3 regions of the Paenibacillus paludis genome follow, and region 2 is predicted to be linked to each of the others. Evidence: predicted binding sites of a transcription regulator. Region 2 holds the regulator's gene; each other region holds the start of a gene.
The links. The regulator Rex, encoded in region 2, represses fermentation and respiration genes when NADH is low (regulators of the CRP and FNR family bind a similar motif). The targets are predictions, from matches to a motif close to TTGTGAAATATTTCACAA.
Positions count from the first base shown of each region.

Region 1 (7,607 bases), on a different contig from region 2:
ACCGCCCCATTTGTGCGCCAAGCTGTGGTTGATGCCCAGGAATGCATTGGCAAATGCCATACCAGCCAGCGTCGATGCGTTGTGCATTTTTTCGCGGGCAAGTTTGTCGCCTTCAAGTGCGGACTTCTCCAGGTATTGGAATACCAGCTGGATAGCTTTGATAGCCAGACCATCGGTGTAGTCACTTGCCATAACGGAAACATAAGCTTCAATCGCATGTGTCAATACGTCCATACCTGTATCAGCAACAGCAGTCTTAGGCAAGCTATATACAAACTCAGGGTCGATGATCGCTACATCCGGAGTCAGCTCATAGTCTGCAAGCGGATATTTAGTATTATTTGCAGTAGTTTTGTCAGTAATAACCGCGAAAGAGGTTACTTCCGAACCTGTACCCGATGTTGTTGGAATAGCTACAAATTTCGCTTTGTTGCCGAGCTTAGGGAATTTGTATACCCGTTTGCGGATATCCATGAACTTTTGTTTCAGACCGTTAAAGTCAGCATCCGGGTGTTCATAGAACAGCCACATTCCTTTTGCAGCATCCATTGGGGAACCGCCGCCGAGTGCGATGATGCAGTCCGGTTGGAATCTGTTCATCATAGCTGTACCTTTTTCCACGGTAGTTGTCGATGGATCCGGTTCAACTTCCGAGAACACTTCGATCGCTACAGGGGTCTGGCGTTGACGCAGGTAGTGCTCTACTCTTTCTACATACCCCAGTTTAACCATCATAGGGTCAGTGATAATTGCTACGCGGGTAATATCAGGCATTTTGGCCAGGTATTGAGTGGCTCCCTTTTCGAAATAAATCTTATCAGGCACCTTAAACCATTGCATATTCACGGTACGACGGTTCACCCTTTTCACATTGATCAGATTGATGGCAGTTACGTTTTGCGATACCGAGTTGCGTCCATAAGATCCGCAGCCCAGAGTCAGCGAAGCGATATTAGTATTGTAAATGTCGCCGATGGCGCCATGTGTTGAAGGCGAGTTAACAAGAATACGTCCAGTTTGCAGACGGTTCGAGAACTTCATGATAACTTCTTCATTGTTGGAATGGATAGCCGAGCTGTGTCCCATGCCGCCGAATTCAACAACTTGAGCTGCGCGTTCAATCCCTTGGTCAGCGTTCTTAACCTTGTAGCAAGCCAGAACCGGGCTAAGTTTCTCAGCGGACAGCGGGTACTTGGTGCCTACGCCTTCGAGTTCAGCTACCAGAATCTTCGTTCCGGCAGGAACCTGGATACCGCACATTTCAGCGATTTTCACAGCGGATTGACCTACGATTGCCGGGTTAACCGCACATTTTTCTACATTCATTGCGCCGTTGGTCAGCTTAGCAGCTTCTTCTTTATTCACAAAGTAGCAGCCATTTGCGATCATTTTCTTTTTCACTTGGTCAAAAATCGCTTCTTCAATAATAACAGCCTGCTCGGAAGCGCAAATCATACCATTGTCAAAAGTCTTGGAAAGAATAATGTCAGTAACCGCTTGGTCGATATCAGCACTTTTCTCAATGAAGGCAGGTACGTTACCAGGGCCTACGCCGAGAGCCGGTTTACCACAGCTGTATGCCGCTTTAACCATTGCAGATCCGCCTGTTGCCAGGATAAGAGCGACGTCCGGATTGTTCATCAATGCGTTTGTTTTGTCCATTGTCGGAAGCTCAATCCATTGGATACAGTTCTCAGGAGCGCCTGCTTTCACAGCTGCATCATGAAGAATTCTTGCTGCTGCGGCACTACACTCTTGCGCTGATGGATGGAAACCGAATATAATAGGATTACGTGTCTTAGCGGCAATCAGTGCTTTAAACATCGTGGTGGATGTTGGGTTGGTTACCGGTGTGATACCCATTACGATTCCGACCGGCTCGGCAATTTTTTGGAAGCTATCATATTTATTATCTTCAACGACGCCTACTGTTTTGTCGTATTTAATTCCGTGCCAGATATATTCAGTTGAGAAGATGTTCTTCGTAATTTTGTCTTCGTATACACCGCGTCCTGTTTCTTCTACAGCCAATTTTGCCAGGTACATATGCTTGTCGAGCCCAGCCAATGCCATTGCATGAACGATTGTGTTAACTTGCTCTTGATCCAGCGCCATGTACGCTTCTTGAGCTTTCTTTGCTTTATCCACCAAAATCTGAATATACTCTTCAGCGGTGGTTTGTTTCACTTGGGCGGCGACTTCGTTTTTAACTGCCATCTCCCTCGTCCTCCTGTCAATTTTTAGGTTGTTTTTCTCTACACATTTATCTTATCACATCCTCTTCAACATTTAAAGTGAAATCTTTCACAAAGTATAAAGTTTTTTTTGATTTGTTTTCAAAGCGCTTTCATTTAATCATATTCAGGTATTATTTCCATTTTATATGGTAAAATTCGCTTATATTTGTCCAATCTGCGAACAGCAAAATAAGGACTCTAACCGTATGAACCTGTTACAGGGCTCCACAAAGCATTATTTTTCTATTTATTGGTAATTACATCATATTTCTTTATCTTATTCCTCCCGCCTTATCCTTGATCGCCTCTTCCCTCACCTAACCTTTGGAGAACTATTTACAGCAAAAAGACAGGGGAACAACGTCCCCTGCCTCTTCCGCTTTTTACAATTCATTTATAAAAACTACCATTTTATAAACTTCCTACTCTACTTTAATAGTATCAAAGAATTTCTCCTGCACAGTTTTGGCAGCAGCATCTAGCTGTGCTTTGGAGTCGGTTCCTTTTTTGGAGAACAGCTCCTGAATCACATTGGACAGGGTTGCATAATAATCTTGAGTATTGTACTGTGCTTCCGGTTTGCCGTCCAAGAGGGCCATAATATCCGGGTTATATTGGTACACGATATCGGAATACTTGTCATATACCGCTTTGGTCTTCTTGCCGAACTCGGAATCTGCAGCATAGTAGTCCAGAAGCGGCGGGATGAAGTATTTGCCGTCCGCTTTACGCTGCTGCAGAATAGCGTCGAGCGCATCAAGACCTTTATCGGAGAAATAATCAAAGGTAATGTAACGGAACGCCATCTCCTGCTCGTCTTTTGTAGCGTTAGGATTGATGACCAGATAGTCTCCGCCAAGTACTCCGGTATGCTTGCCGCCTTTTTCAAAAGCAGGCATCGGATAGGTCAGCACATCTGCAGGCTTCAATCCGCCTTGATTCAGCGCTTGCTCAATAACTCCGTCGGAACCCGCCATTACCATGGCCGTACGTCCTTGCTGGAATGCACCTACAGCATCACCCCAGCCAAGTGCCCAATCCTGAGGAATTGCCTCCGCTTCCCATCTCAGCTTCTTGTAGAAGTCCAACGCTTTCACACCTGCATCGGAATTGAAGGTTGCAACAACCTTGCCTCCTTCAACTTTTTGAATTTCTCCGCCCGCTTCGAACAGGAAGTTGGTCCAGTTCCAGCCTGCTTCATTGCCTTTACCCATAGGTGCGATACCGGAAATTCCTTTTTTGGCATCTGCTACACCTTTGGCTGTATTCAGCATATCATCCCAGGTCCAATCCATTGCAGGCACCGCTACACCTTTGTCATCCAGCATTTTTTTATTGATCATTGTCGTGGTAACATAACCCTTCTGTGTGACCCCGTAGACTTTACCGTCAATAATGAACTGGTTCTGCAGCACCGGATTGATCTGATCCTTGTATTCATATTTGTTCCAAAGATCGGTAATATCGGCAACCCAGCCTTTTTCAATCAGGAATTTGGCTTCTGTAGCATAAGTGTTGAAGAAGGTCGGCGCTTCATTCGCAGCCATCTTCACGCCGATTTCACTTACGTTGTACTGCCAGTCGTCTTTAACGATCTCGACGTTCGGATACTCTGCCTGGAAGCGTTTGATCCGGTCATCTTCCTGTGCCCTCATTTCTGTCAAGTCAGGCGTAGGATAGTGAATTTTGATCGTTACTTTTCTCTGAGTGATATCATCCACGGGCGCATCCGTTGGAGCAGCAGTTTTATCCGCCGTCTCAGCGGTAGCTGCCGGTGAAGCGTCCCCTCCCTTATTCCCCTGTGCATTTCCGTTGTTGTTATTGTTGCCGCCGCAGGCGGATAACAACGAGCCGGTCACAAGGAGACAGGCTAATACGCTGGAATATTTACGCATTGAAACTCCCCTTTTCAATTCATAATTAGCTAACAAAATCATCATAAAAGAGAAATCGCTTACAAACGAGGTGTATTTATATTCCTTATGTGTGCATGTTTACGATCTCTGCATGGAAGAAGACATATTCTGATTCAGCCCTTAACCGCTGACAGCGCCACCCCGCGCATAATGAATCTCTGGAAAATCAGGAAGACCAAAATTGGCGGCAGCGAGACTAGAAAAAGAATAGCGAACTTGATATTAGTATTGAGCGCCTTGACGTTGATCACATATTTATAGATCGATGTCGCAAGTGTATATTTGTCCTCACTATGCATGACAAGCGATGGCCAGAACCAGTCATTCCAGGCTGTCGAGAAGATAAAGATCGCCAGTGTGGCGAAGATTGGAATGGACAATGGTACAGCGATTGAGAAGAAGCTTCGCGGTTCCGAGGCACCGTCAATCCGCGCAGCTTCAAAAATCTCAGGATGGAGTCCGTCAAAAAAGTTCTTCAGGAGCAGGAAATAAAACGTATTCGCCCCGGCAGGAAGCCAGAAAGCTGCATACTGGTTCAAGAGTCCGAGTTCCTTAAGATTGACAAAGTTCGGGATCATATAGCTGGTCGCCGGAATAAACAGCGTCATCAGGAAGAAGAAATAGAAAACTCTCTTGAACGGCACATTCATCCGCGAAATACTGAAAGAAGCAAGACCGAGCACGACCAGGGTCATAATCATATTCCCGACAAAAATATAAATCGTGTTCCTGAGGAATTTCAGCAGGTCAATGTAATCCAGTGCATCTTTCAGGTTGGCGAAATGCCATTCCTGGGGGAAAAAATGCGGCGGGAACGAGTTGACCTCCTGATTGGATTTCAGGCCGTTGAACATCGTCATCAGGATGGGATACAGCATGGTAAAGATCATAATCAGGATGAAAAACACCATAATTCCGTAGACGATTTTGTTGCTTGTTTTCTTCAAATCATGTTCGGAAAGAATTCCTCTCTCTGCGCTCTTCATCTTAATTGTCCTCCTTGTTCAGCTTGAACTGTAAAATGCCCAAACCGCCGAGGACAACAAACATCAGCATGCCCAGTGCAGTCGCGGTTCCATAATCCAGTCTGGTAAATGCATACTTCACAATTAGCAGAGCATAGGTCAGCGTCGTCTTATTGGGTCCGCCGTCAAGCAATGCCAGCTGTGATTGGTATCCCTGGGAAGTCGCGATGACCTGCAGGATCAGCATCAGAATAATCAGATTACGCAGTGAAGGAAGTGTGATATGGCGGATACGGGCCCAGACACCGGCACCGTCAATTTCCGCAGCTTCATACCAGTCGCGTGGAATACTGAGCACGGCTGCCAGATAAATCAGCATCCCGGAGCCGAACTGCTGCCAGGTTTCCATGAACACCAGTGAGATCATCGACCACCTGCTGTCCGTCAGAAACGGGATCTGGTCTGCACCCATCGTGCCCAGCAAGGCATTGATCGGGCCTACGGGGTCATACAGCCATCTCCACAGCCCATAGAGCACTACGGCCGGCATAACATAAGGCAGATAAGCCGCAACGCGTACAAAACCGCCGAATTTCCTCAGTTCCGAGATAGCGATAGCAAAAGCGATCGGTACCCAAAAGCCTATAACCAGACAGAGTCCCATATAGTAGACTGTATTTTTGACGGCAATCAGAACATCGGGGTCCGTGAGGGCTCTCGCATAATTGTCCATGCCGACAAAGGTATTGCCTTTAACGAAATCTACAGTATAGAAGCTGTACAGAAAACCTTTAAAAATAGGCACCCACATAAACATGATAAAGATGATGATTGCTGGCAGAAGGAACATATAGCCCCAAAAGTTTTTTTTCCAGCGATTCTGTTTGTACGGTTTGTTCTCGAGCTTCGCCGGCAGCTCCTCGTGTAACGCAGCGGTCTGGTTCATCTTGCTCCCTCATTCCTTTAGTCTTCAGCACTTTGACAAAGTGCTTCCTACCTTAATTGTAGGAAAGGCGGGGGAGGCTGAACATGTCTATATCTACCGAAGTAGTGAGCGTTCTTACTTCTTCAATTCACTGGGGCTGATTCCATAATATTTTTTGAAAATCTTGCTGAAATGCTCCGGTGATTCGTAGCCGACCCGCTCGGCAATCTCATAACGGCGCAGGTCCGTATGCAGAATCATCTCCCGGCTGTCCTCCATCCGCAGCTTAATAACATATTCCCACAGGTTATGGCCCGTATTTTTTTTGAACAGATAGCTTAAATAATTGGGGCTGACATGATTTTTTTTGGCTACCTCGTGAATGGTCAAGCCCTTCTGGGCGTAGTTCTCGTCGATATATTCCTTGGCCTTCTGCACGATCAGATTGCTGCGTGTATGCAGCTCCTCTGCAGAGGGGTCGGCGGTATAATTGTTCCAATTGAAATCTCCGTAGTAGAACACATAATGATCGTTATGTTCCTTGTTCCACAGAATAGCCTTGGAAGCCTGACGGTTCAGCACCTCCATGAACGACAATCCCTTGAGAATCTGACTGATCCCGATCACCACGTTCAGATGCAGATATTTATGGATATTAAAATGCAGACTGCGGCCGAGCATATCCAGCCTGCCCACCTGGCCTGCCGCCGATTCCTCGTAGCTTATCTCATCCCACTGGATGATAACGGTAATTTCTTCCCCGGGAGAATAAAAAGCAATGGAGTTCCACTCCTGATCCAGCAGCTCTTTGGCGATGTTAAGCACACCGTAACGCAGCAAGCCGCTATCGCGGGCATTGTACTTCTTGCCCAGTCCTACTCCCGGGAGCTTGAGCTTGATTACCGAGAAATAAGGCCCCTTCAGCTGCAGTTCATCCAGCTTGCGTATCCCTTCCTCATCGCCTAACACAATGCCCGGATCAGCAAGCAGCGCATTTAATAGCTGACTGTATGCCGGAAGCGGCTCCTCAAGCCGGAAGCTTTCGCCGATGCCGCTCATTAAAGTCGCCAGCTCCGGTGATGGCTTATCCATCTTGAGCAGCACATTGCGTACCGAGTCGAGAAACTGCTCACTGTTCAGCGGTTTAATCAAATAATCCTTAGCTCCCAGTCTTACGGCCATTTGAGCATATTGAAAGGTTTCATGAGCGGAAATGACGATGGTCTGCACCCAGGGTTTCGCCAGCTTCGCATGCTGCATCAGTTCAATGCCGCTCATCGCTCCCATCTGGATATCGGTAACAAGCAGATCAATCTCTTCCATGCGGACGCAATCCAGCGCCTCAAAACCGCTGCTCGCGGTATAGATATGGCCGATATCCAGCCCAGAGGAAGCAAGCAGGCTGCTAAGCCCTTTGCAAATGAGCGGTTCATCATCCACAACCAAAATATTGAACATATGCAGATTCCCCTTTCTATTCCTGATTCTCCGACTTCGGAAGCTTGACGGTCACTACCGTCCCGCCCTCCCGGCGCGGCGCATAACTGATTCCATAATCAGGACC
Region 1 is NZ_JBGJZP010000002.1:276,562-284,168, forward strand. It holds gene adhE (bifunctional acetaldehyde-CoA/alcohol dehydrogenase) at 1-2,217, opposite strand, end outside; gene ACAN56_RS04605 (ABC transporter substrate-binding protein) at 2,660-4,132, opposite strand; gene ACAN56_RS04610 (carbohydrate ABC transporter permease) at 4,267-5,139, opposite strand; gene ACAN56_RS04615 (carbohydrate ABC transporter permease) at 5,141-6,064, opposite strand; gene ACAN56_RS04620 (response regulator) at 6,179-7,501, opposite strand; gene ACAN56_RS04625 (cache domain-containing sensor histidine kinase) at 7,518-7,607, opposite strand, start outside.
Region 1: a site for Rex is predicted at 2,293-2,310, ahead of adhE (bifunctional acetaldehyde-CoA/alcohol dehydrogenase). Genes of this name have one in related genera too.

Region 2 (7,607 bases):
TTCTTTTGTCAGAGGGCAGGGCTACTACAAGCTGTTGATGTACCGGAAGTGTATTGATCAATTTAAGGAAGTTATTGCGCAGCACCCCGACAGTCTGGCGGCCCGCCTGTATTTGGCCATGGCCTATCTGCAGGAGGGTGACGGGGAGACCGCATGGGGGCATCTGGATCATATGCTTGCGCTGATTCGCGAGAACAAGCTGAAGGCGATGATCTACAATGCGCTGGGGTGTATCAGAGCTTCCCAGGAACGCTTCAATGAGGCAAGGGAGCTGTTCAGCCTTTCTCTGCTCCATGACCCGGCACTCCCGGAACCGAATGTCAATCTGGAGGTTTGCCGCAGGCGGGGAGGAAAGCTGCAATTCGGAAATCAGCTTGTTTCGCTTTTGTAATCATAGCCCACTCATTTAAGCGATGCATCCACTTCAACAAGCGGTGTGCATCGCCTTTTTTCGTAACTTCTGTTATGCTGATAAAGAGTCTCAAGTGAAAGGGAATAGAACTTATAATGAAATTTGCCGTGCTTGATTTTGAAACTACGGGAACCCAATCTGTGGGTGAGATCATCCAGGTTGGCCTTGCCATTATAGAAGAAGACCGGTCCATCTCCCGGGTGTATGGTTCTTACGTCAAGCCCGGAACACCGATTCCTCCTTTTATTACGGGCTTGACCGGCATCACCGATGAAGATGTGAAGGATGCGCCAGAGCTGGATGAGATGATGATGGAGCTCGTCCCGCTGCTTGACGATGTAGTGCTTGTTGGACATAATGTTGCTTTTGATTTCCATTTTTTGCAGAATGCTTTAGACCGCTGCGGCTATTTGCCGTTTCAGGGACGGATTCTGGATACGATCGATTTCCTTAAAATATGCTTTCCGTCCCTAACGACCTATCAGCTGGGTGCGGTAAGTAACCATTTTGGCATCACGCATGACCGTCCGCACCAGGCGGACAGTGACGCAGAAGCTACAGCGATTGTGTTGCTTAAATGTCTCGAAGAGCTGTATAGCTTGCCTCTGCTGACCATTCAGCGGCTTAACGAGCTGTTTGCCGATGAAGACAGTGATTTGGCCTGGTATTTTGACGGCCTGCTGCGGGAGCGCGAGATGGAGACCTTCCAGCCGGAAGGAGAGCTGAATTTTTACCGTCAGCTTGCACTGGCTGTAGGCGACTGGACTGAGCTGGCGCCTCCAAGAGAAGAAGGTGTTGGCAATCCTGTGGAGAATGTATCCTTTGAGGATTATATGGCCGAGGTAACCAAACGGCTTAAGGATACGCTTCCGCAATATGAAAGCCGGGAAGCCCAGGAGATCATGATTGGCGAAGTGAATACGGCCCTTCAGGAGGACAAGCATCTGCTGATCGAGGCAGGCACGGGTACCGGCAAATCGCTTGGTTATCTGCTGCCGGCCATTTATCAGAGCGTACGTACCGGGCAGAAGGTTATGGTCAGTACCCATACCATCAACCTTCAGGATCAGCTGCGCGAACGCGATATCCCGCTTCTGACCAGTGTTGTGCCTTTCCCGTTTAAGGCTGCGATATTCAAGGGGAGAGGGCACTATTTGTGTCTGCGCAAGTTTGAACATAAAATAAATAAAAAGGACTTCGTAAGTCCCCGGGAAGAAGCGCTTACGGCAGCGCAAATGATCGTATGGCTGACCCAGACGGAATCGGGTGACGATGAGGAGCTGAATTTGAGCGGTCGCGGCGGGGATTTCTGGGAGACGGTAGCCAGTGATACCGATTCCTGTCTGGGCCGTTCCTGTCCGTGGTTCCGCAAATGCTACTACCACCGGGCCAAACATGAAGCAGGGATTGCCGATGTGGTCATTACCAATCACTCCAAGCTGTTCGCAGACGTCAAGGCCGGGCACCAGCTGCTTCCGGCTTATGAGCATCTTGTCATTGACGAGGCCCATCATTTGGAGGATGTGGCCGGCAAGCATCTGGGCATGCAAATGAAGTATTTCACGGTAGCTCATACGCTTACAAGGCTGTATAAAGACAGCCGCAGCGGCCAGCTGCCGGCACTGCGCCAGACTCTGCAGTCCTCGGGCAGTGAGCAGGCTTCGGAGTGGAGCGGCGTAATCGATAAAATCTATCCCGACCTGCTTACCGTAAAGGAAACTTGGGATACACTGAGCGACAAGCTGTTCGGCCTATTGCCCGAACGCAGCGATGCAGCGGCAGGTGAAGCCGGCCAGCTGGTCACACGCCTGCTTCCCGGGAGCAAGCCCAAAGATTGGGAAGAACTGGCGGCGCTGGAGAATACGCTGAACTTAGCCCTGAGCGACATCATCCGCAGGGGTGACAAAATGCTCAGCGAGATGCGCGATACGGAGAGTCAGTCGTCTTCGGACAGCCTGGTGACCGATATCGGAGGCTTGTTCAAGGATTTGGCATCCATCCGGGAACAAATCCGCTTCTTTATGGGTCTCAGTGACGATAATATCGTGTACTGGATGGAAGGGAGCGGCAACTACCGGGGCAAGTCGCTTCAGCTCTACGCCGTGCCTGTCGATGTAAGCAGTCAGCTCAAGGATCTGTTCTTCGACAAGAAGAAGAGCATAGTGCTGACCTCGGCCACGTTATCGGTCGACAAGTCCTTTCAGTTCATGATTGACAACCTTGGTCTTTCTGAAGCCTCTGAGCAAGGGCGTCTCATGACAGCGCTGCTGCCTTCACCGTTCAAGTACCGTGAACAGGCTCTGCTTGTCATCCCGCGCGATTTCCCCAGTGTTAAGGGCAGCGTAGGCGATGCGCGTTTTGTAGACAAGCTGGTGCATTCGCTGGCTGAAGCGGCGGCGGCGACCAAGGGGCGGATGCTGGTGCTGTTCACCTCCTACAAAATGCTGCGCCAGGTTTACGATCCGCTGAAAGAGGCCTTGGCTTCCCAGGACATTACGGTTCTGGGCCAGGGTGTGGAAGGAGGCAGCCGCAGCAAGCTGATCCGGCGTTTTCAGGACAGCTCTGCATCGGTATTGCTTGGAACAAGCAGTTTCTGGGAAGGAGTCGACATCCCTGGCGAGGCGCTGACCTGTCTTGCGATTGTAAGGCTGCCGTTTCAGCCGCCGAATCATCCGCTTGCCGAGGCAAAGGCGGAGCTTCTGCAGGCCCAGAAGAAGAATCCTTTTATGAAAATGTCTGTTCCACAAGCAGTGATCCGGTTCAAACAGGGTTTTGGACGATTGGTTCGCACAGCGCAGGACCGGGGAATTGTTATAGTATATGATACCAGGGTCATCGAAGCTTATTACGGGAAGTACTTCCTGTATTCACTCCCTGGTCCGAAGATGGAGCACATGCTTACCGATCAGATGGTTCCGCGGATTGCGGAATGGCTTGAAGAGGGCGGCGTTTCCTAATCTGTCATCGTTTATAAATTTTTTCCATCTCTTTGTACCATAGGCTGTGTCCCGTTCGCAGAGCGGGCACTGCACGTGGTTGTCATACGATATCGCGTCAGTGCAATTCTAAATTAGGAGGAGAAAACATGAAATCGGATAAAATATCGGAGGCCGTCGTACGCAGACTCCCAGTGTACCTGCGTTTCCTGAACGATCTCCAAAAGCGTGAAATCTCAACCGTTTCTTCTCAGGAACTCGGGCAGAAGCTGGACCTTAATCCGGCACAGATTCGTAAGGATCTGGCCTATTTTGGTGATTTCGGCAGAAAAGGCATTGGATATGACGTGTCTTATCTCATCGAAAAGATCCGTCATATTCTGAAGCTGGATCAACAAATCAACGTGGCCCTGGTGGGTGCCGGTAACCTCGGTCATGCCTTGTCCAATTACAATGCTTATCTGAAGGATACCATGAAAATCACCGCTGTATTTGATTCTTATGCTCCCAAGATTGGACAAAAGATCAACTCTCTTACGGTTCAGCCGATGGAGGAGCTGGGTCAGACCATCCGTGATCAGGGAATCCGGATCGGGATCATCACTGTACCGGACAGCGAAGCACAGAATGTGGCTGATATTCTGGTAGAATCGGGCATCGAGGCGATCCTGAATTTTGCACCGGTCATTCTGAAGACACCTGCAACCATCCGTATTCATGCTGCCGACTTTACGACTGACCTGCAAAGTCTGGCGTATTATTTACATGATGGAAAGGAAGGAATTACAGATGAGCAGCAATAAGATGATAATTGCAAACGGACGTTTTCTGGTTCCCGGAAGCGAGAAGCCGGTCCTGAGCGGTTATATGACTATAGAAAATGATTTGATCACATACATAGGGGAAGAGAAGCCCGTTATTGAAGAAGGCACAGTGACGCTCGACGGCAGCCGGCTGCTGTTCATGCCGGGTCTGGTCAATACCCATGGCCATGCTGCGATGTCGCTGCTGCGCGGCTATGGGGATGATATGGTTCTTCAAGCCTGGCTGCAGGAGAAAATGTGGCCGATGGAGGAGAAGTTTACCGGAGATGATGTCTACTGGGGCACTTCCTTATCCGTTCTGGAGATGCTGAAAGGCGGCACAACCACCTTTTTGGATATGTATGATCATATGGACCGGGTGGCCGAGGTGGTCGAACACTCCGGCATCCGTGCGGTGCTGATGCGCGGTGTTATTGGTCTATGTCCTGAAGAAGTGCAGAATCAGAAGCTTGCGGAAGCTGTTGCTTTCGCCCGCAACTGGCACGGCAAGGCTGACGGCAGAATTACAACCATGATTTCACCGCATGCCCCGTATACTTGTCCTCCGGACTTTTTCATGCGGTTTGTGCAGGCGGCACATGACCTGGACCTGCCGATGCATACGCATATGTCGGAAACGCTGCGTGAAGTGGAGCAGAATGCCGCTGATTACGGCCTGCGTCCTGTAGCGCACCTGGAGAAGCTGGGGATGTTCACCCGCCCGTCCTTAATCGCCCATGGTGTCCACCTGAACGATGAGGAGATCGAAATCCTCGCCCGCCACAAGGTGGGTGTGTCCCATAACCCGGGAAGTAACCTGAAGCTTGCCAGCGGGGTTGCACGGGTGCCTGAGCTGCTGAGAGCCGGAGTCAAAGTTTCGCTCGGTACGGACGGGGCGGCAAGCAACAATAATCTCGATATGTTCGAGGAAATGCGGCTTGCAGCATTGATCCATAAGGGAGTCAGCGGTGATCCTACCGCAGTTCCGGCACCGGAAGCGCTGCTGATGGCCACGCAATACGGGGCGGAATCAATCTTCCTGAACCAGGTGGGCCGCCTTGCAGCGGGGATGAAGGCTGATTTTATTGCAATTGATATTGACCAGCCTCATCTACTGCCGCATAGCGACTTGCTCTCCCACGCCGTGTATTCGGCCAGCGCCAAGGATGTCGAGCATGTCTGGGTGAACGGCAAGCAGGTTGTGAAGCATGGTCAGTGCCTGACACTGGACGAGGAAGAAATCCGCCGCAAGGCGCAAGAAACTTTTGAAGGGCTGCTGAAGCGTTAATTCGACTGCCGCCGCAGTTGGCTTTATGACGTTTCATATATTAAGGAAAGGAAGCTGCATTTTGAGGAAAAGGAAAAAATGGCTTCTGCTGGGGATCGCTCTGTTTCTGCTCATTTTGTTCGGTCTAAGCCAATTTTATGCCTATATCATGAAGGACCAATGGAATGAACGCAGCGCGGCCAAAGAAGTTGCCAAGACCCGGGCGGGACTTACTGAGATATCCAAGGCGCAGAAATCGGTATGGGACGAAAATTCGGTGTACTGGGTGCTGACGGGGAAAAATAAAGCCGGTACGGATCTGATGGTGTGGGTACGGTTCACCGTGGACGGCAAGCCGGCCGGCGGTGATAACGGAGTCTATGCGGAAGAGCTGGCCAAAGGAACCTCGGAGAAGCAAATCCGCTCCATTATAGACTCCCAGTTGCCCGGCATCGATATTAAACGGCTGCTTCCGGGTGTATACAATGGAGAATACGCCTGGCAGCTTTTTTACAAGCAGGAAGGACGTTATTATTACAAGTTCTTTCGTTTTGCGGATGGTACAGCAATCGGTGATGGATATACTTTGCCGAGCAAGTAGAGGCAGGCTTGCAATAACAAATAAAAAGCGGACAAAGCGGACAGCGCTTGTCCGCTTTTTTTGCATAATATTGCTAATAAGTTAAACTAAAGCACAGCCTAGAGGCAAAAGCAGCGGAGGGGAATTTTGGAACTATAGGGGCGATAGGCGGTTTTTTTACTCTGACATTTTATGAAATTTATATTATCATTGGAATGAAACAGTGATTCTGAGGATTAATTACATATTCCTTGAACAGGTGGAGAGATACGTTTGAAAACGATGATGAGGCTTTACCAGGAGGGCAGAACGGACTACCATTCTACCTTTTTTGATTTGATAAACGGGGATATGGAAACCAAACAGACGAAAGGGCTTGCCTACCTTTTTTCAAGGAATCCCAAGTTGATCCGGTTGCTGCTAAAAGAGTTAAACAGCCGGAACAATGTAGACACACCGGCTTTCAAAGAAGATTATGATTTTGTTCAGGTGGACGCAGAAATGCTTGCGGCAGGAGTACATAAAATAAGGCGCGATATTACCTTGTCCTTGTTCCAGGGAAACCGCAAAAAACTGGTTATTGTGATCGAAGCAAAGAGCGCAGGGCTGTATGCAAAAGCTCAGGAAGTGAGCGGCCAGCTTGCCGCCTATTTGGATCCGAACAATTTTCCCCATGATGCGGATCTGCCTGTCTATGGCGTCACCTTAACCAAATACAAGCTGATTCATGATACAGGCTGTCAATTCTTAAGTCTGCAATGGACGGATATCGTCGAACTGATCAATGAAATGATTATAAGCGAAAAGAAATCGGGCGAGGATACCATCATAGCCAAACAATATATTGATTTTATTCATGGGGTGGCGAAGGGCATGAAGTATTATGAAGTAGAGGTATTATCCGTTGCGGCTGGTAAAACGCATGAGTTGACGAATAAACATTGTATTCACGCCTGTCCGAATAGTGCCAAAGGTTATATTTACAAAACGCCATTATTTATCACTTTTCGTTCCGGCGGGGGCGGAGAAATGCATTGCCTGTACAAAATTGATGATATCGTAGTTCTTGATCCATTCACACCATCGCTGGATGCGGTTCTTGAGGGGATTCAGCATGAGCTGGCTGCCAGAATCAAGAATTACATAACGGAGAGAATTCAGGGGGGCTATGGATTTAATCATCCAGGCGAAATGTACCGTTTCTATGATCTTAGCCGGACTGACCTTATTCTGCTGCAGCATCGACCCAAACCGGAGAAGAACGCCATGGGTGCAAGATATTACACACTGGCTGAACTCCTGAAAGGCGAGAAAATTGTAAAAAATGTAACAAGCAGTAGATAATAATTAGTTGATGATGGGGGAAGGGCATGGATTCTTTAACGTTAACGGTGTATGTGGTTTCTCTATTATTGATGATAGGGAGTACATAACGAAGTATATACAAATAGCAATATCGGTGTCAGGAGAAATTAATACATCAGTAGAATAGAAAAGGGCCTGAATGGATTAATCATTCAGGTCTTTTTTGCCGATAAAGGAGCAAGAATAGAAGGGAATACCCAGAAATTAGTATCAAAAATTTTAAATATATTCACACTTTCGTGCG
Region 2 is NZ_JBGJZP010000036.1:32,394-40,000, reverse strand. It holds gene ACAN56_RS34625 (hypothetical protein) at 1-391, shown strand, start outside; gene dinG (ATP-dependent DNA helicase DinG) at 508-3,369, shown strand; gene ACAN56_RS34615 (redox-sensing transcriptional repressor Rex) at 3,459-4,151, shown strand; gene ACAN56_RS34610 (amidohydrolase) at 4,138-5,439, shown strand; gene ACAN56_RS34605 (cell wall elongation regulator TseB-like domain-containing protein) at 5,501-6,019, shown strand; gene ACAN56_RS34600 (hypothetical protein) at 6,272-7,342, shown strand.

Region 3 (7,607 bases), on a different contig from region 2:
CAAGGCCAGACAGACCAGCCAGTTACAGAGGATACCGCGGAAGAACAGCTCCGAGTAGGGCAGAGTCATTTTTTTGGCGGCAGCGGTAAAGATCAGATGCTCAGCAGGAGCTGCCTTGAACAGACCCGTTCCTTGAATCAGCAGCGCCAGAATGACCGCACCGGCAACATTGCCGACAAATACAATAATCCAGTTTTTTACCGTATCCCAGACACTGGTTCTTCCGGCAAGCGTACTTACGGTAAAAAACATATTGTTCCCGGTAAACAGCTCAGATCCGGCAAATACGACCAGTGTCAGTGCAATCCCGAAGGAGGTGCCCATCACAAGCGGCTGAAAAGGAGATTTGGCCGCCGCTAGCGGTGCGCCGAGTGAGAAAATAAGAATGATTCCGATCCCAACGTAAGCCCCGGCCAATAATGCAGCCAGAAAATACCTCGGCAGACTCTCGTTCATTTTGTCGCGTTTGCCTACTGCTGTTTCTACGATGTTCTCGACACTTTGCGTAAACATCTCTCCACCCCGCCATTCCTCATCTTAATTTAGCTTTGAAAAACTGCCTGTTGCAGGCTGACTTTCACGATATCTCCGTCAAGAGAAACGGGAAAGGTTGCTACTGTACCGTGGTCCGGTGCCTGAACCTCGCCGCTGCGAAGGTCAATCTTCCAGTCATACAGCGGATCGTACAAATAATGTCCCGATACGATTCCCTCAGCGAGAGGCCCACCCTTGGGATGAGGGCTGCTGTTCTCTACGGCATAGAAAGCTCCGTCCGAGGTGCGGAATATGGCCAGCTCCAGATTCCCGGCTGTTACAACACGTCCAATTTGCGGCAGGAAACTCTGTACCGGTCCTACGGCGTATTCTTGTTTTGCGCTATCCATTGTTCTCTCTCCTTTTGGGTTATGATTAGACTCTTGCCTTCTCAAACAGCGCGGTGCGGGTGCTGTCGTCATTCAGCATTTTTTTCCAAGGATCAGTTACCTGAGCCAGGGCAAAATCAATCCGTGCAGCCAGCTCCTTACGGTTGTCCTCATTGTTCAGAATCACGTTCTGGATATTTTCCAGTCCCATGCGTTCGACCCACTCCGAGGTTCTTTCCAGGTAGTTCCCGGTTTCACGGTAGTACTGAATCACGGCGGAGCAGATTTCGATCAGCTCATCATCGGTTTTCACCTTGCAGAAGGCATCGGCTATCCGTGGTTTGATCCCGCCGTTGCCGCCAATGAACACTTCCCAGCCGCCGTCGTTGCCGACGATGCCGATATCCTTCGTGCAGGATTCCGCACAGTTGCGCGGGCAGCCGTTGACTGCTATTTTGAATTTGGCCGGCAAATCAAGGCGTTCATATTTACGTTCAATAAAAGCTCCCATACCCATGGAATCCTGTGTCCCGAAGCGGCAGAACTGCGAACCTACACAAGTTTTTACCGTACGAAGCGATTTCGCATAGCCATAACCGGAAGGCATATCCAGCTCTTCCCATACTTTAGGCACATCCTCTTTTTGGATACCGACCAGATCCAGACGCTGACCACCGGTCACTTTTACAACCTTCACGTTATATTTCAAGGAAACATCGGCAATTCGTCTCAGGTCTTCCGGTGTAGTTACCCCGCCGTACATCCGTGGAATAACGGTAAAGGTACCATCTTTCTGGATGTTCGCACTCATCCGTTCATTGACGAACCGCGATTCCTTCTCATCCTCATGGGTATCCGGGTAGATCATGCCAAGATAATAGTTCACAGCCGGACGACATTTGGAGCAGCCTTCCGCTTGTTTCCAGCCCAGCACATTCATAACCTCTTTGGTCGTTTTCAAGCCTTTAGCGGTAATCTCTGCTACAATCTCATCGCGGCTCAAGGTGGTGCATCCGCAAATCCCCTGCTTCGCACTTTCCTGGAAGCTGTCACCGAGAACAAACTGCAGAATCTGCTCGACAACCGGCTTGCAGCCACCGCAGGAGCGGGTAGCTCCGGTGCAGGCTTTAATTTCGTCTACCGTGGTAAAACCGTTCTCCGTAACGGCATCAACGATCGCCTTCTTGGTCACGCCGTTGCAGCCGCAGACAATCTCCTCATCAGCCATCGTTTCGACTGACAAGCCTTTTTTCGCACTGCCTCCGCCGCAGCAGCCCGTGCCCATTACTTCGCCATAAATTTCGTCGGTCATTTCGGTGCCCTGCTTGACCAGCTTCTGCAGACTTGCGGATTCAGTCACATCGCCGAACAGAACTGCACCGACAATAATATTGTTTCTGAGCAGAATCTTCTTATAGGTTCTCTTCCATTCATCTTTAGCCGAAATGACGGTATGCTCCGCTGTTTCAGTGAAATCACCGGCAGAGAAGACATCCACCCCCGAGATCTTCAGCTTGGTGGCTACGACAGAACCTTCATACGGTTGGGTGGAGGCGCCGCACAAATGCTTCGCCAGCACCATCCCCTGCTCGAACAGTGGAGCTACCAGCCCGTAGCAGGTGCCGCGGTGCTCTGTACATTCTCCTACAGAATAGACATTCGCCATCGAGGTCTGGAGATAATCGTTCACGACAATTCCGCGGTTCACCGTGATGCCGCTGTCTTTGGCCAGTTGGACATTCGGTTTGATTCCGACCGCCATCACTACAAAATCTGATTGCAGCTCGGTTCCATCGCTGAAACGCAGGCCGTTTACCCGTTCCTCCCCGGTCAGCTCAACCGTCTGTTTGCCCATGGCAAACTTCACACCCTGGCGTTCAAGTTCAGCTTGAAGCATGGATGAAGCAGTATGGTCAAGCTGACGCTCCATCAAATCCTCCAGCAAATGCACGACGGTAACATCCATACCGAGGTTCACAAGTCCTTTGGCTGCTTCAAGACCAAGCAGTCCACCGCCAATCACAGCCGCTGTGCGGTATTGCTGTGCTGCAGCCAGCATGGCGTCGCAATCCGCAATGTCGCGGAAGCCTACAACTCCATCCTTTGTGCTGCCCGGTACCGGCAGAATGAATGAATTTGAACCTGTTGCAATAATAACTTTATCGTAAGGAACCGACATTCCATTATCTGTAACGATCTGACGGGAGGCTTCATCAATCCGGACAACAGTGGTTCCAGTATGCAGAGTAATATTGTTATCCTCGTACCACTGCCGGTCGTTCAGAATGATATCCTCAATGCTCTTGCTTCCTTCGAGGACATAGGACAGCATTATCCGGTTGTAGTTGGGATGAGGCTCGCTTCCAAAGATCGTAATATCATAAGCGCCGCCAAGCTTAAGGATCTGTTCGATAGTGCCTACGCCAGCCATACCATTCCCTATCAAAACTAACTTTTCTCTCTCCACGGTCACTGTTAAGACCCTCCTTAATGCTTCTGGATTTCTTCATATACATATCTGATAACAAAATTATACGTTTTAAATTTGAAGAGCATTTGTGATTCAAATCACAATAAATGTGAATCTTTTCACATATTTTTATGCCAGCGTATGTAAGGTTTTTTGCTGAAAGAAAAATAGCCAGCTTCCCTTATGCTACCGCTTGCATTAAGGAAATCTGGCTATGCTACTTATCATCTTACCGGAGAACCAGTGAAATCTCGAGTACATCTTGAGGTCTGAGCTTCATATCAATTCCGCTGTCAAGCAGCGTCTTGTCGTTCACTTTCAGCTTCCAGTCTTCACTGGTGAGCGGCGTGTACCCCATGACCGTGATTACCGTCTTGTTGTCTTCCGCCAACTGAACAATTCCGCTACTCTTCAGCAGACCCCTGACAGACAAGTCCTCGCTATAAGATAAAATATGTGAATGTGTCAGTTCAGGCTGCTCACTCCCGCCGTTCACTGTAAGAATAATGGGCAGAAGCGGGGCATCTCCGGCTGCCGGCTTCGCAGTAATAACAATCGCCTGCTCCCGCGAGACTGGACTATTCCAATCGGTTATGATTTTGCCGCCAAGCTGAATCTGCCAGATCATGTCCGGGGCAAGAAAAATTTTATTGACTGCCAGTATGCTAAATCCGTCTTCGGCAAAAGTAACGACACCGCTACTCTTCAGCAGCTCTATAAGCGTTATTCCTGGCTTGTATGCTTCGCTAAGCTGTCTCCCCGAGTTCCCTGCCAGCTCATTATCACCGGCCATTAGTGAAAAAGCAGGGCCTGCAGCCCCGGCTGCGGCATTGTTTCCGTTCGCATCTGAACCAAATGACGAGCATCCGCCTAGCGTCGCAATGATAATTAATCCTAACCATAAACGCCACAGAAATTTCGTGGACATTCCCGGCACCGCCCTCTTCCGCCCGATCATAACCTCAATCATTTTCTCAGGTCTTTAGTCATTATGTATACTATCTTTTAAGAATAACGCAAACTAGCTTTGTTCTCAAACGATAAATTTCGGGCGTTAATCAGGCAGCGAAACGGTGCAGAAGAAAAAAAGTCCCCGCAGGGACTTTGAGAACAGCATGCTCTATTTTACTGATAACGCAGGAACAAGATATTATTCTCCAGATGCACATGCTCGAAGGTCATTCCCTCTAACTCCTCCAGGCGGGCATAGGTCAGGCGGTAGGTTGTGCAGGCATGCTCTGGCGGAGTGAAGTCGTTCGTAACTCTGCGGAGCTCCCGCAAAATCTCACCGGCTCCGTCATGCTCTTCTTCCAGCGTATGCAGCAGCCCGCGCAGCTCGGCCAATCCTTCTTCGCTCGGATTCTCGGAGTAGGCCAGCATCTTAGGGAATTCGGATTCCTCCTCCTTCGCTGTATGCTGCAGCAAATCTTCCCGCAGGAGGTTAAACAACCGGTAAACTTCGCCCAGATGCGGAGAATCCTCGCCATGGACGCGGAATACCTTGGTTACATTCTGACTGATCAGGGGCAGCTCTTCGCGCAAGTACCGGTGATGCTTGTTCACAATATACTCAACCAGCTCAGCGGAAGATGCCTCATTCCATGCAGTGTCTACATCAAGCACAGGATGCTCTTTCAGCAGCTTATGCAGATCTGCAAGCAGTGTCTCCGGGTCAATCCCTTTCTCAGCTGCCACTTCGGCCAGCGGCTTTGCACCCCCGCAGCAGAAGTCGATCCGCTGTCCCTTGAAATAATCTGCCGCCTTCGGGAATTGCAGTACAATATCTCTGACCATGTCCGCTCCGGTAAACTGGATAGGCGCTGCCGCAGAATCGCTTCCCGCATTGTCCCGTGTTCCTGTAATTGTATTATTGAATTGATTGGCCGTCATAATGGCCCCTCCCTTACGTTATTGGTTTCTGTTACCCTTCCACCTTAACGCCCAGAGAAGCTCAAGCTAGTGATTGAACGCACTGAATATATAAAATTTTATTGAACGTCAAATGTAATATTTGATAACTTTGAAAATTCCGAAAGCTCTTCCACTTTTTCATTATAAGCACAAAACGCTTTGCTTAGAATTTTTAGATTTTTAACAAACTTATCATAATATCCAATTTCATTCATCAATCCCCTCATCCCTTCGGATAGATTTGTCAATCTTATATATTCTGCCTGCATATCAGGATCGTGTTCTAATCGGTGAATATAATCAGTAATTTTCTCTCTTTCGTTTACAAGTCCCTCGTCTGTTATGGTAAGCCGTTTCTCGATATAGTCATTAATATGTTTTTCATACTTTTCAATATCTTTAATTGTCAGCTTTTCATACATGTCGACTATTTCCTGTGGATATTTTATCACTTCGACTTCATCTAAGAATTTAACTATGGAAATCCACGCTTCCTCTTTTTCCGGCGTATCTATAGGTTCATTTAAGAAAGAACTGTATTGCATGATCAACATCTTCCCAAAGTTCCCTGGAAAAATACGCTCAATCTGCTTTTTCATAAAACCCTCTCTGCTACGCTCATCCAGCTCAAGAGTTTTATTCAGCACCGATAGTTGTTGTGTTAATTGCAGAAGTCCAATCTCATCAGAATCGAAACTGCTCAGGCTGGATCGAAGCACATTTTTGCTTTTTTCAAGTCTTTTGATCTCATTGTCAAGTCTTACTAAGTGTTGTTCTAAACAATCTTTTAACCTTTGAGGGTTCGATATCATGGTTTTGATATCCTTTAGAGGTACATCAAATTGTCTCAAAACAGATATTTGCACCAATACACCGGCATCACTTTGCGAATACTCCCGATAATTGTTTTCAGGATTAACATGAGGGCTTAGTAACCCTTCTTCCTCATAATAGTTTATTGCTTTTTTGGTAAGGCCCGTAATATCCATAATCGCACTTATTTTCATCAATAACACCTCCTTGTAATAAAATAAGCTAATACCCAAGGGAACAGTCAATAACTTATTTTCACAGCCATAGTTCAGATTGTCCGTACTTATTACTCTCAGCGATTTCAAGCCCAACTCAAAACAGCGCGCACCGATTGTGCCGGCACGCGCTGTTGTCATAGACATTCCCACTGGTTTATTTTTTATATTCTTACCATCCTTCTTGTTATCAAGCTTCGCTATCGAACCGTAGCCTGCATATACGTCCGTTTACCCTCAGAATCCTTCAAATAAGGTCCCAGACCGGCGAAGCGGGAATGGTCTACATAGACTCCTGTCATCCATCGCCCCTCAGTCAGGCCGCCATTCCACTGCAGTACAAGATCGGGAGCTGCGATCCATTCCTGATACACCCTTATGTTCTTTTCTTTATATTCTTTGCTGGGTTTGCCAATCTCGGCCAGCCTTAGATTATTCATATAGGTCGGTACGAAATACGTGGAAATCGTATCGAGATCATCGCCATCCAGAAAGGCTTCTTCGCCCAAGTATGGCTGAAGCAGCACCGTATTCTCATACAGCGACCATATTACAGCCTGCAGCACCATGCTCTGCCGGATGCCATTATGGAAGGTGAACCTGCGCTGCTGGCTGGAGCTGAGATTGTCCGGGACTGCCGATGGTTCCAGGCAATGCCGTTCACAGCCGATGCATTTCCAGCCGGCCGGGCTCTGGATCCATTTCTGAAACACGCTCCCGCTATCGTTATCTCCCTTGTATAAGGAAGATATGATTTCGTAGGGCACTCCAATCCACGCATCCCATAACGAGCCGGGAAGATGTCCGTGCAGCATAAACAACGTCTTGTCGTAAATGAGCTGAACTTTAATTGAGGCGGTCTCCAGCTCGGCAACATCGTCTTTTCCATATGTTATTTCCCGGGAAAACAAGGTGGTTTTCATCTTCCTCGCCTCCTAAAAGTTTTGTTAGCGTTACTTCTATCGAGTCCACTACGACAAAACTACTTCGAAAGCATACACTTAGTTTTGTTAGCGTTACTTCTATCGAGTCCACTACGACAAAACTTACTTCGAAAGCATACACTTAGTTTTGTTAGCGTTACTTCTTCGAGGCCACTACGACAAAACTCACTTCGAAAGCATACACTTAGTTTTGTTAGCGTTACTTCTATCGAGTCCACTACGACAAAACTCACTTCGAAAGCACATTCATATATTTGGTAACGCTCGCACACGTCCGGCAACAGTTTTTTCTATTATATTATATCCTGCGGTTGATTGTGCAAGTTTTATTTGAAAAAATTTGAATAAATTTGAAAAAGCCCCTTTTCCATGAAGCGGAAAAGAGGCGATC
Region 3 is NZ_JBGJZP010000002.1:294,326-301,932, forward strand. It holds gene ACAN56_RS04660 (formate/nitrite transporter family protein) at 1-513, opposite strand, end outside; gene nirD (nitrite reductase small subunit NirD) at 543-884, opposite strand; gene nirB (nitrite reductase large subunit NirB) at 910-3,336, opposite strand; gene ACAN56_RS04675 (hypothetical protein) at 3,563-4,261, opposite strand; gene ric (iron-sulfur cluster repair di-iron protein) at 4,459-5,127, opposite strand; gene ACAN56_RS04685 (MerR family transcriptional regulator) at 5,322-6,413, opposite strand; gene ACAN56_RS04690 (hypothetical protein) at 6,473-7,195, opposite strand.
Region 3: a site for Rex is predicted at 3,441-3,458, ahead of nirB (nitrite reductase large subunit NirB). Genes of this name have one in related genera too.